Regions from separate parts of the Cedecea sp. Ae19-4 genome, predicted to be linked through region 1. Evidence: predicted binding sites of a transcription regulator. Region 1 holds the regulator's gene; each other region holds the start of a gene.
What was found. The regulator CRP, encoded in region 1, controls carbon source genes, mostly activating them, when cyclic AMP is high. The targets are predictions, from matches to a motif close to ATGTGANNNNNNTCACAT.
Positions count from the first base shown of each region.

Region 2: the regulator CRP is predicted to act here: its motif matches at 1,270-1,287, upstream of drpB (cell division protein DrpB).
Region 3: the regulator CRP is predicted to act here: its motif matches at 1,232-1,249, upstream of bhsA (multiple stress resistance protein BhsA).
Region 4: the regulator CRP is predicted to act here: its motif matches at 1,103-1,120, upstream of idnD (L-idonate 5-dehydrogenase).

Region 1 is NZ_JBCHWG010000004.1:97,379-99,583, reverse strand. It holds gene AAIE02_RS21495 (phosphoribulokinase) at 1-155, shown strand, start outside; gene AAIE02_RS21490 (OsmC family protein) at 192-596, opposite strand; gene crp (cAMP-activated global transcriptional regulator CRP) at 909-1,541, shown strand; gene AAIE02_RS21480 (YccS/YhfK family putative transporter) at 1,604-2,205, shown strand, end outside.
Region 2 is NZ_JBCHWG010000001.1:2,067,811-2,070,015, reverse strand. It holds gene mgtA (magnesium-translocating P-type ATPase) at 1-4, opposite strand, end outside; gene drpB (cell division protein DrpB) at 1,354-1,626, shown strand; gene AAIE02_RS09815 (hypothetical protein) at 2,114-2,205, opposite strand, start outside.
Region 3 is NZ_JBCHWG010000001.1:935,441-937,645, reverse strand. It holds gene ldtC (L,D-transpeptidase LdtC) at 1-796, shown strand, start outside; gene bhsA (multiple stress resistance protein BhsA) at 902-1,159, opposite strand; gene AAIE02_RS04445 (TetR/AcrR family transcriptional regulator) at 1,407-2,042, shown strand; gene AAIE02_RS04440 (siderophore-interacting protein) at 2,072-2,205, opposite strand, start outside.
Region 4 is NZ_JBCHWG010000002.1:86,671-88,875, reverse strand. It holds gene AAIE02_RS13275 (HAD-IA family hydrolase) at 83-763, shown strand; gene idnD (L-idonate 5-dehydrogenase) at 1,183-2,205, shown strand, end outside.

The DNA.
Region 1 (2,205 bases):
ACATCGACTTCCCTTATCTGCTGGCGATGTTGCAGGGGTCGTTTATCTCCCACATCAATACATTGGTGGTACCGGGCGGGAAAATGGGGCTGGCGATGGAGCTGATCATGGCCCCGCTGGTGCAGCGGCTGGCGGAAGGCAGGAAAATTGCCTGATGGCGTAAGGGCGGTCTGTATACCGCCCTTTTCTACTTAGGCTTCAATAATTTCGTAGCTGTGGCTAATCTCTGCGGCTTTCTCCAGCATCAACGTCACCGAGCAATATTTCTCTGCGGTCAGCTCAACGGCGCGGGCAACCGCACTTTCTTTCAGCTCTTTCCCGGTCACAACAAAATGCAAATGAATGCGGGTAAACAGACGAGGTGCTTCTTCACGACGTTCGGAAGTCAGTTTCACCTCACAATTCGTCACATCATGGCGGCCTTTTTGCAGAATCGACACCACGTCAATTGAGCTACAACCGCCCGCGGCCATCAGCAGCATTTCCATCGGGCTTGGCGCTTTATCCCCGGAGTTCCCGTCCATCAGAACTTGGTGGCCAGAAGCGGATTCGCCGAGGAAGGTCATGCCTTCCACCCATTTAACACGTGCCTGCATTTTACCTACTCCCGTAATAAAAATTTCTTTCAGATTACGCGTCTACGTGAAAACTGGCAACGTAAGGCGATCCAGGTCATGCTGAAACGAGACAATACAAGACACTAACCAAAAGCTATGCTAAAACAATCCGGATGCTGCTGCGATACAGAGACGTTTATGCCGTAAGCAGAGGAAACGACTAATTACAGGCCGCAGGGTTAACCTGCCCGCCAGCTCCCAGGGCTTGGGAAAATTTCACGATTGCAACGCCAGACAAGAGGTTCCGCGTCTTGTCTTTGGTAGCCAGTTTATAACAGAGGATAACCGCGCATGGTGCTTGGCAAACCGCAAACAGACCCGACTCTCGAATGGTTCTTGTCTCATTGCCACATTCATAAGTATCCGTCGAAGAGCACGCTGATTCACCAGGGTGAAAAGGCGGAGACGCTGTACTACATCGTCAAAGGCTCCGTAGCTGTTCTGATTAAAGATGAAGAAGGCAAGGAGATGATCCTTTCTTATCTGAATCAGGGTGATTTCATTGGTGAATTAGGTTTGTTCGAAGAAGGCCAGGAGCGTAGCGCCTGGGTTCGCGCCAAGTCAGCCTGTGAAGTAGCTGAAATTTCCTATAAAAAATTCCGTCAGCTGATTCAGGTCAACCCGGACATCCTGATGCGCCTTTCTTCCCAGATGGCGCGCCGCCTGCAGGTAACTTCTGAGAAAGTAGGCAACCTCGCCTTCCTCGACGTGACCGGCCGCATTGCTCAGACGCTGCTGAACCTGGCTAAACAGCCGGATGCCATGACCCACCCGGACGGGATGCAAATCAAAATCACCCGCCAGGAAATCGGTCAGATCGTGGGCTGCTCCCGCGAAACCGTTGGCCGTATTCTGAAAATGCTGGAAGATCAGAACCTCATTTCCGCCCACGGTAAAACGATTGTCGTTTACGGCACCCGTTAATTAGCCCTTATAAAGGCGTGTCGCTTCGGTAACACGCCTTTTTTGTCTCTACAATTCAGGCTATGTGGAAGAGATTAATTTACCACCCGGAAGTTAACTACGCGCTGCGGCAAACGCTGGTGCTGTGTCTTCCCGTGGCTGTCGGCCTGCTGCTTGGCAACCTGCAAAACGGTCTGCTCTTCTCGTTAGTTCCCGCCTGCTGCAACATTGCCGGGCTGGACACGCCGCACAAGCGCTTCTTCAAACGATTGATCATCGGCGGCAGCCTGTTCGCTCTCAGCAGCCTTATCCTGCAGCTTCTGCTGCTTTACACCCACATCCCGCTCCCGGCGATATTGATCGTCATGGCTCTGCTGCTCGGCGTGACGGCAGAAATCAGCTCACTTCACGCCCGTCTGCTGCCCGCATCGCTGATCGCCGCTATTTTTACGCTCAGCATGGCCGGGAATATGCCGATCTGGAAGCCCATGGTACTCTATATCTTCGGCACCATCTGGTACGGCGCCTTCAACTGGTTCTGGTTCCGGCTATGGCGTGAACAACCGCTCAGGGAGTCGCTCAGCCTGCTGTACCGCCAGTTGGCAGATTACTGCGAAGCAAAGTACAGCCTGCTGACCCAGCATACCGACCCGGAAAAAGCGCTGCCGCCGCTGCTGGCCCGCCA
Region 2 (2,205 bases), on a different contig from region 1:
TCATGGTGGTGCTCCTGTCGCCGGACGGCAGCAGACTCTTTAAGGTAAACGCCAGATTAAGGGCGACCGAAAATAGCCCGATGCCGTATGAGCGATCGGTTTTAAATTAATTTCGCACAGGGTTTCTCACTATTTATTTATTAAAAACAAACAGGTGAGAAATTTATATTTTCTTTTCTCGGGACGTGTTTATTCCTGCTGAGAAATATGCCAGAAGGCATCAGCGAATAAACAGGTACCAGCAGTGACGTAACTCAGCGAGGCGCACGGAAGCGGGCTGCGGCATAGCGCGCAGACGAACCTACGGCGTAACGGCTGAATCAGGCTACGAAGGGTCGACTTTGAGGGTCTTCGCCATCAGAGAAGCTGCAACGACGCTCCAGCTGGCCGGTGACAGGACTGACACGCCAGTTAGTGATGCGTTGATTCAACTCGCTGATTTTCGAAGAGAAAATTGAGTTTGACTGTTTTTTGCGTGCGGACAACACCCGATCGCGGGGCGGCCGGACACGCAGCGTTGATGTCACTGTTTTGACACCAGGAAAAAGGGTAGATTTGAAGTTCATAACACACCTCGGGACCGTGAAAACCCTGGTCGAGGTGGGACAACACGAGAGCATCAGGCTCCGGCGAGACACACCAAAACGAAGAAGTGATCACAATCGATTTCATGTTTACTTTCCCGAACCGCCATTAAGGCCATGTTCGGGCAGCTACTAAATTCAGTATCCATTAGTCTCTTATGTCAGGTTAGGAAAGGCCGCAACTTCGGCCCGTGAAATCTACCCATGGGCAGTACTATTGTCAACCCGCGAGTGGAAATTAAATGTGTTCGTTTATATTTCAGTGAGGGAATATTGAGGGAGGAGAACAAAGGGTATTTTTTATCTCACTCCCTGAGTTGTGTTTTTTTCTAACTTGTAAACGGCCTGGGGGATCGCCGTCATTCCCTGATACCCGGTGTTCTCGTTACTGACCCTCACCCTAACCCTCTCCCTGGAAGGGAGAGGGAACAAATTGAGTACTTCTGGAAGGGAGAGGGAACAGATTACGTATTGTTCTGACCTGTAGTTTTCTCCCTCGCCCCTTTGGGGAGAGGGGCGGGGTGAGGGGAGGATTTGTGCCCGATTCTTGTTTAGACGAGAGATATCGTCACCATTAATATTTTCCTTAAACTAAATCAAAACTTGCGGGCAAAGCCGGTTTTTGCCCCTCGCGCTTTGATTTGAAACAAAATTTAACGCTTATAGCGGTTCATCTGCTGCGTTAGTGTGATAAAAATCACACTAAGACGGCAGTGGAACTGCGGTCGACAACCCGTTTTTGTTTCAGTTGAAAGTTAGGTCGAACGTTATGGATGCGAAACCAACTCGCAGCCCCGGCGGTAAAATTGCGCTGTGGCTGTTCTATGCTTTTTGTTTGTACATCGTTTGGGCGATGGTGCGTTATTTTTGGGTCGTCAGTGGGGTAACCAGCGGCGATTTAGGCACCTTTAGCGGTAAACTCCTCGGGGCGCTGATGGGGTTGCTGGTGTTAGGTTCCGTCGCGGCGGTGCTGGGCTGGATAGCATGGTACACAAGGCCGCGTGCTTATCCTGTTCGCGCCAGAGAAAACCGGCTGCGTTGAAACCAGATTGCCCGATGAGCCACCTGCTTTTGCGTGGCTCAGGCTGTATACCTTCCCGCTGTAAAACTTCCGCTGAAGCCAGCCTATTTATTTCATGCTCTTTCCCGGCATCATTTAATTTTCCTCTGCACTGCAATACTATTTATTCCTCATTAAAAAGAGGGTTTATCGTATTTATATAACTGTGCGTAAAGTCACGTTTGTTATTTTTCGAACTGTCTACACTGCGGGAAGATTTATGGGGAAAACTATGCACATTTATATTGTTCGAATCATAACGTTTGTTCGCACTATGTTGCCGATGTTCGGCAGCAGGGCGCGCGTTTGGTTGAATAATAGCTGCTGGTTTAATAGCGTGAGCGAACTGGAAAAAGACGACGCCGTTTATTCTGATTCGCTGGATAATGTTTGTGCCGTAAATTGGTCCCGGCTCTGGTGCAGCGCCGGTGTTCTATATCATTCACTTCGCTATTCGCATTCTCCGTCCTTAAAAAAGGAACATACTGCTCTGCGTCCGCGCCGTCTGGCCGTTCGCAAACGCTATGAACTTTCGTTCCTGTGCCGTATTTCCAGCCTGCA
Region 3 (2,205 bases), on a different contig from region 1:
CATTGCCAAAAAGTACAACGTCGGTTTCCTGGCGTTGCTGCAGGCCAACCCGGGCGTGGATCCTTATGTGCCCCGCGCCGGGAGCGTGCTGACCATCCCGCGCCAGATGCTGCTGCCGGACGTCCCACGCGAGGGCATCGTGATTAACCTCGCCGAACTGCGTCTGTACTATTTCCCGGCAGGGAAAAACAGCGTCACCGTTTATCCGATTGGCATTGGCCAGCTGGGCGGAGACACGCTGACCCCGACGATGGTGACCAAAATTTCCGACAAACGGGCCAACCCGACCTGGACACCAACGGCCAATATTCGGGCGCGTTACCTGGCGCAGGGCATTAAGCTCCCGGCCGTGGTTCCTGCGGGGCCGGATAACCCGATGGGGCACCACGCGATTCGCCTGGCAGCGTTCGGCGGCGTTTACCTGCTGCACGGCACCAACGCCGACTTCGGCATCGGTATGCGCGTCAGCTCCGGCTGTATCCGCCTGCGCGACGGCGATATCAAAGCGCTGTTCAACACGGTTCCGGTCGGCACTTCAGTGCGCATCATCAACACGCCAATCAAAGCGTCCGTTGAGCCGGATGGCTCCCGCCTGGTTGAAGTTCACCAGCCGCTGTCCAAAGCGATTGATGATGACCCGAAAGTTCTGCCGATTGTGCTAAACGAGCAGATGACGCAGTTCCGCAACGCACCTAAAACCGATGCGCAGGTGATGGAACAGGCCATGGAGCACCGTTCCGGGATGCCGGTCAACGTCAATGCCCATGCGACTGACCAGCCGAACAACGAAATCTGAGTTCAGGTTTTATGCGTAAAAAAAGGCCCTGTCGATAGACAGGGCCTTTTGCTTGCAGTGGCATATAACGAATAAGGTCAAACGTATTGAGGGTTAACGTCTGGCTTATTTATAGATGACGGCAGTACCGTGCAGGGTGTTCGGACCGTTAACGGAGGTAATACGGAACGATTTAGCGCCCATTGCATCGGCCTTCGCGGCCAACTGTTCTTCCAGGGAAGAGAGGTTGCTGCCCGCATTGGCGCTGATGGTGCCAACTTTTTGCTGACCAGCAGGGGTAGCAGAAACTTCAACCGCCGCAAAGCTTGCAAATGAGAGTGAGCTAATCACAGCGGCAGCGAACAGAGTAGTTAAGGTTTTCATGATTCAGGTCCTAAGCAGGTGAACGTTAGGTCGTTAAACTTAATTAGTTAACGATCGATAATTAAATCATAATCGTGATCCACATCACACGTCAACATATTTTAATAACGACCGTTAATTAATTAAAAAAAGCGCTATTTTTCATTGTGATAAGAAATAATTATTTTTCATAACGTGGCACTGGCTACCGCCGCCGATTATTTTTATAATAAGTGTTCACTAATTAGACAGAGGTTAAACGGCAGGTATGGCAACCGAGACTTTAAGTTGCAGCAAAAAAAGCCGTGGCCGTCCAAAAGTGTTTGACAGGGAAGCAGCACTCGACAAGGCCATGACACTCTTCTGGCAGCATGGCTATGAAGCAACATCCATGGCGCATCTGGTAGAAGCCACCGGGGCAAAGGCCCCAACGCTCTACGCGGAGTTCATCAACAAAGAAGGCCTGTTCCGCGCGGTGCTGGATCGCTATATCGCGCGCTTTGCGGCAAAGCACGAGGCCTGCCTGTTCTGTGAAGAGCAGACCATGGAAGCCGCGCTGGAGAACTATCTTTCCGCGGTCGCACAATGTTTTACCGACAAGAGCACGCCCGCTGGTTGCTTTATCATTTGCACCTCATCCGTGCTGGCCGCGTCGTCGGAAGACATCGCCGCAACGATAAAAGCCCGCCATGCCGTGCAGGAACAAACTCTGGTGCGTTTCCTTGAAATGCGCCAGCAAAAAGGCGAGATCCCGGCGGAACGTAACATTCGCTGCCTGGCAAAATACCTGTGCTGCATCATTCAGGGGATGTCGGTCAGCGCGCGCGAGAACGCCAGCTATGAAGAGTTAATGCAGATTGTGAAAACCACGGTGATGTTGATGCCGCAGTTGAAGAAGATCTGATCCAAGGCGGCCAATGGCCGCCCTTTTCACTAGCGAACTCGCCCTTTCGCCCAGTAGGCCATAAAGTTAATGGCTTCGTGCTCAACGCCACGTTCGCCAATCAAATGGCGGCGCAGCAGCTTAACCACCGTCGACTCCGCCGCTACCCAGCCGTAAAACTCGT
Region 4 (2,205 bases), on a different contig from region 1:
AAGGTGGTTGCCCAGGTGAACAATAAATAACGCCCATGTATGATGCTCCGCAGACCATCAGACTCCTGTGGAGAGCACGTCATTGACAGCACAAACGGGCGATATACTTTTTAACGGCCAGCGCTTTGCGGCCTTCTTCTTTGATATGGACGGCACCATTCTGACCTCCATTCGCGTGGCAGAACGCATCTGGGGTGAGTGGGCCGTGCGTCACGGCATCGATCCGGTAGCTTTCCTGCCCACCATTCACGGCGTGCGCGCGGTGGAGACGATTGCCCGCCAGAATCTACCGGGCGTGGATGCCGAAGCCGAAGCACAGCGGATTACCGAAGCTGAAATCGCCGATGTGAATGGCGTGGAAGCCATCGGCGGCGCGCGAGAGTTTTTGCAGGCGCTGCCGATGGATCGCTGGGCCATTGTTACTTCCGCCCCAAAAGCGCTGGCGCTGCGCCGCATTCAGGCCGCCGGTTTGCCTGAACCCAAAGTTATTATTGCGGCGGAAGACGTCCGTCTCGGTAAGCCCGCCCCGGAGGGCTACCTGCTGGCGGCGGAAAAATTGGGCGTAAACGCGGCCGACTGCCTGGTGTTTGAGGATGCCCTGGCGGGTGTACAAGCCGGTGAAGCGGCAGGCGCAAAAATCTTTGTCATTTCCGGCACCAACGCTCACCACGCCGGGGAGCTCTCTCGTTATACCGGCGCGGAAAATTACGATGCCCTGCGAGTTGAGGCCGACGGCTCGGGTATTCTCTTGCAGCTAAGCTAATTATTCAGGCTCTCTTTTGTGGCAGAGCCTATTCAAGGTGATTGACAGATTCCCGGCCGATGAGTGCCGGGTTATCTCTTTCATTCTCATGGGTAATTAAAAATATTACTCTACTTTGTAAATAAATAATTCATACTTTTCATGATGGCTAATATTTGATTTGCAGAACGTTCATGTATTTTTCTTTTAAAGGTTTTTGATGTTTTTTATTTATTTACCAGAATCCTCAGAAGCTATTTTTTTATTTTCCGCATTACATCGCCCCATCCCTGGCGCCAACCGCTAAGAACTAAAAGGTGCGTCACGTTATGCGTAACATCCTTCTGTAACAGCCTTTAAGTGTGATTTTCATCACAATTATGGGCAGGTAAAAGCCTTTAAATAGCGCTGAGTTTTACCCGCTGACTATTGAGGTATTGATGAAAATTAACACTGAATCCTGTGTGATCTCAGGCAAGCAAACCGTTTCCGTTAGCCATCAGGAAATTGAGTGGAATAATAAAGGGACGTTGCTGAAGATTTCCCGGGGAGGCATTTGCGGGTCCGATTTGCATTATTATCAGGAAGGGAAGGTCGGCAACTTTGCCGTAAAAGCCCCAATGATTTTAGGCCATGAAGTTATTGGCACGGTAGTGCATACCGATTCTCCTGAATTACATGAAGGACAGACGGTCGCTATTAATCCATCCAAACCTTGTGGCCATTGTAAATATTGCCTTAGCCAGGAAGAAAATCAATGCACAACCATGCGCTTCTTCGGCAGCGCAATGTACTTCCCACACGTTGACGGCGGCTTTACCCGGTTTAAAACCGTCGACAGCGCGCAGTGCGTTCCCTATCCCGCTGAAGCGGATGAAAAAGTGATGGTGTTTGCCGAGCCGCTGGCGGTGGCCATCCACGCCGCGCACGAGGCGGGAGATCTGCAGGGCAAGCGCGTGTTTATCTCCGGCGTAGGGCCGATTGGCTGCCTGATCGCCAGCGCGGTAAAAACGCTGGGAGCGGCAGAAATTGTCTGCGCCGATGTCAGCCCGCGCTCGCTTTCGCTGGCCGCGCAGATGGGCGCCGACACGCTGGTGAACCCGCTGCACGATAGCCTGGACGGCAGGAAAGAGGAAAAAGGCTACTTCGATATCAGCTTTGAAGCCTCCGGTCACCCTTCGTCAGTAACCACCTGCCTGGAAGTGACCCGCGCCAAAGGCACCATGGTGCAGGTAGGAATGGGCGGCGCAGTGCCGGAATTCCCCATGATGATGCTCATCGCCAAAGAGATTTCGCTGAAAGGCTCTTTCCGCTTCACCACGGAGTTCAATACGGCCGTTTCCTGGCTGGCTAACAAGGTGATTAACCCGCTGCCGTTGCTGAGCGCAGAGTATGCCTTTACCGACCTGGAGCAGGCGCTGATCTTTGCCGGGGATAAAACCCAGGCCGCGAAAGTTCAGCTG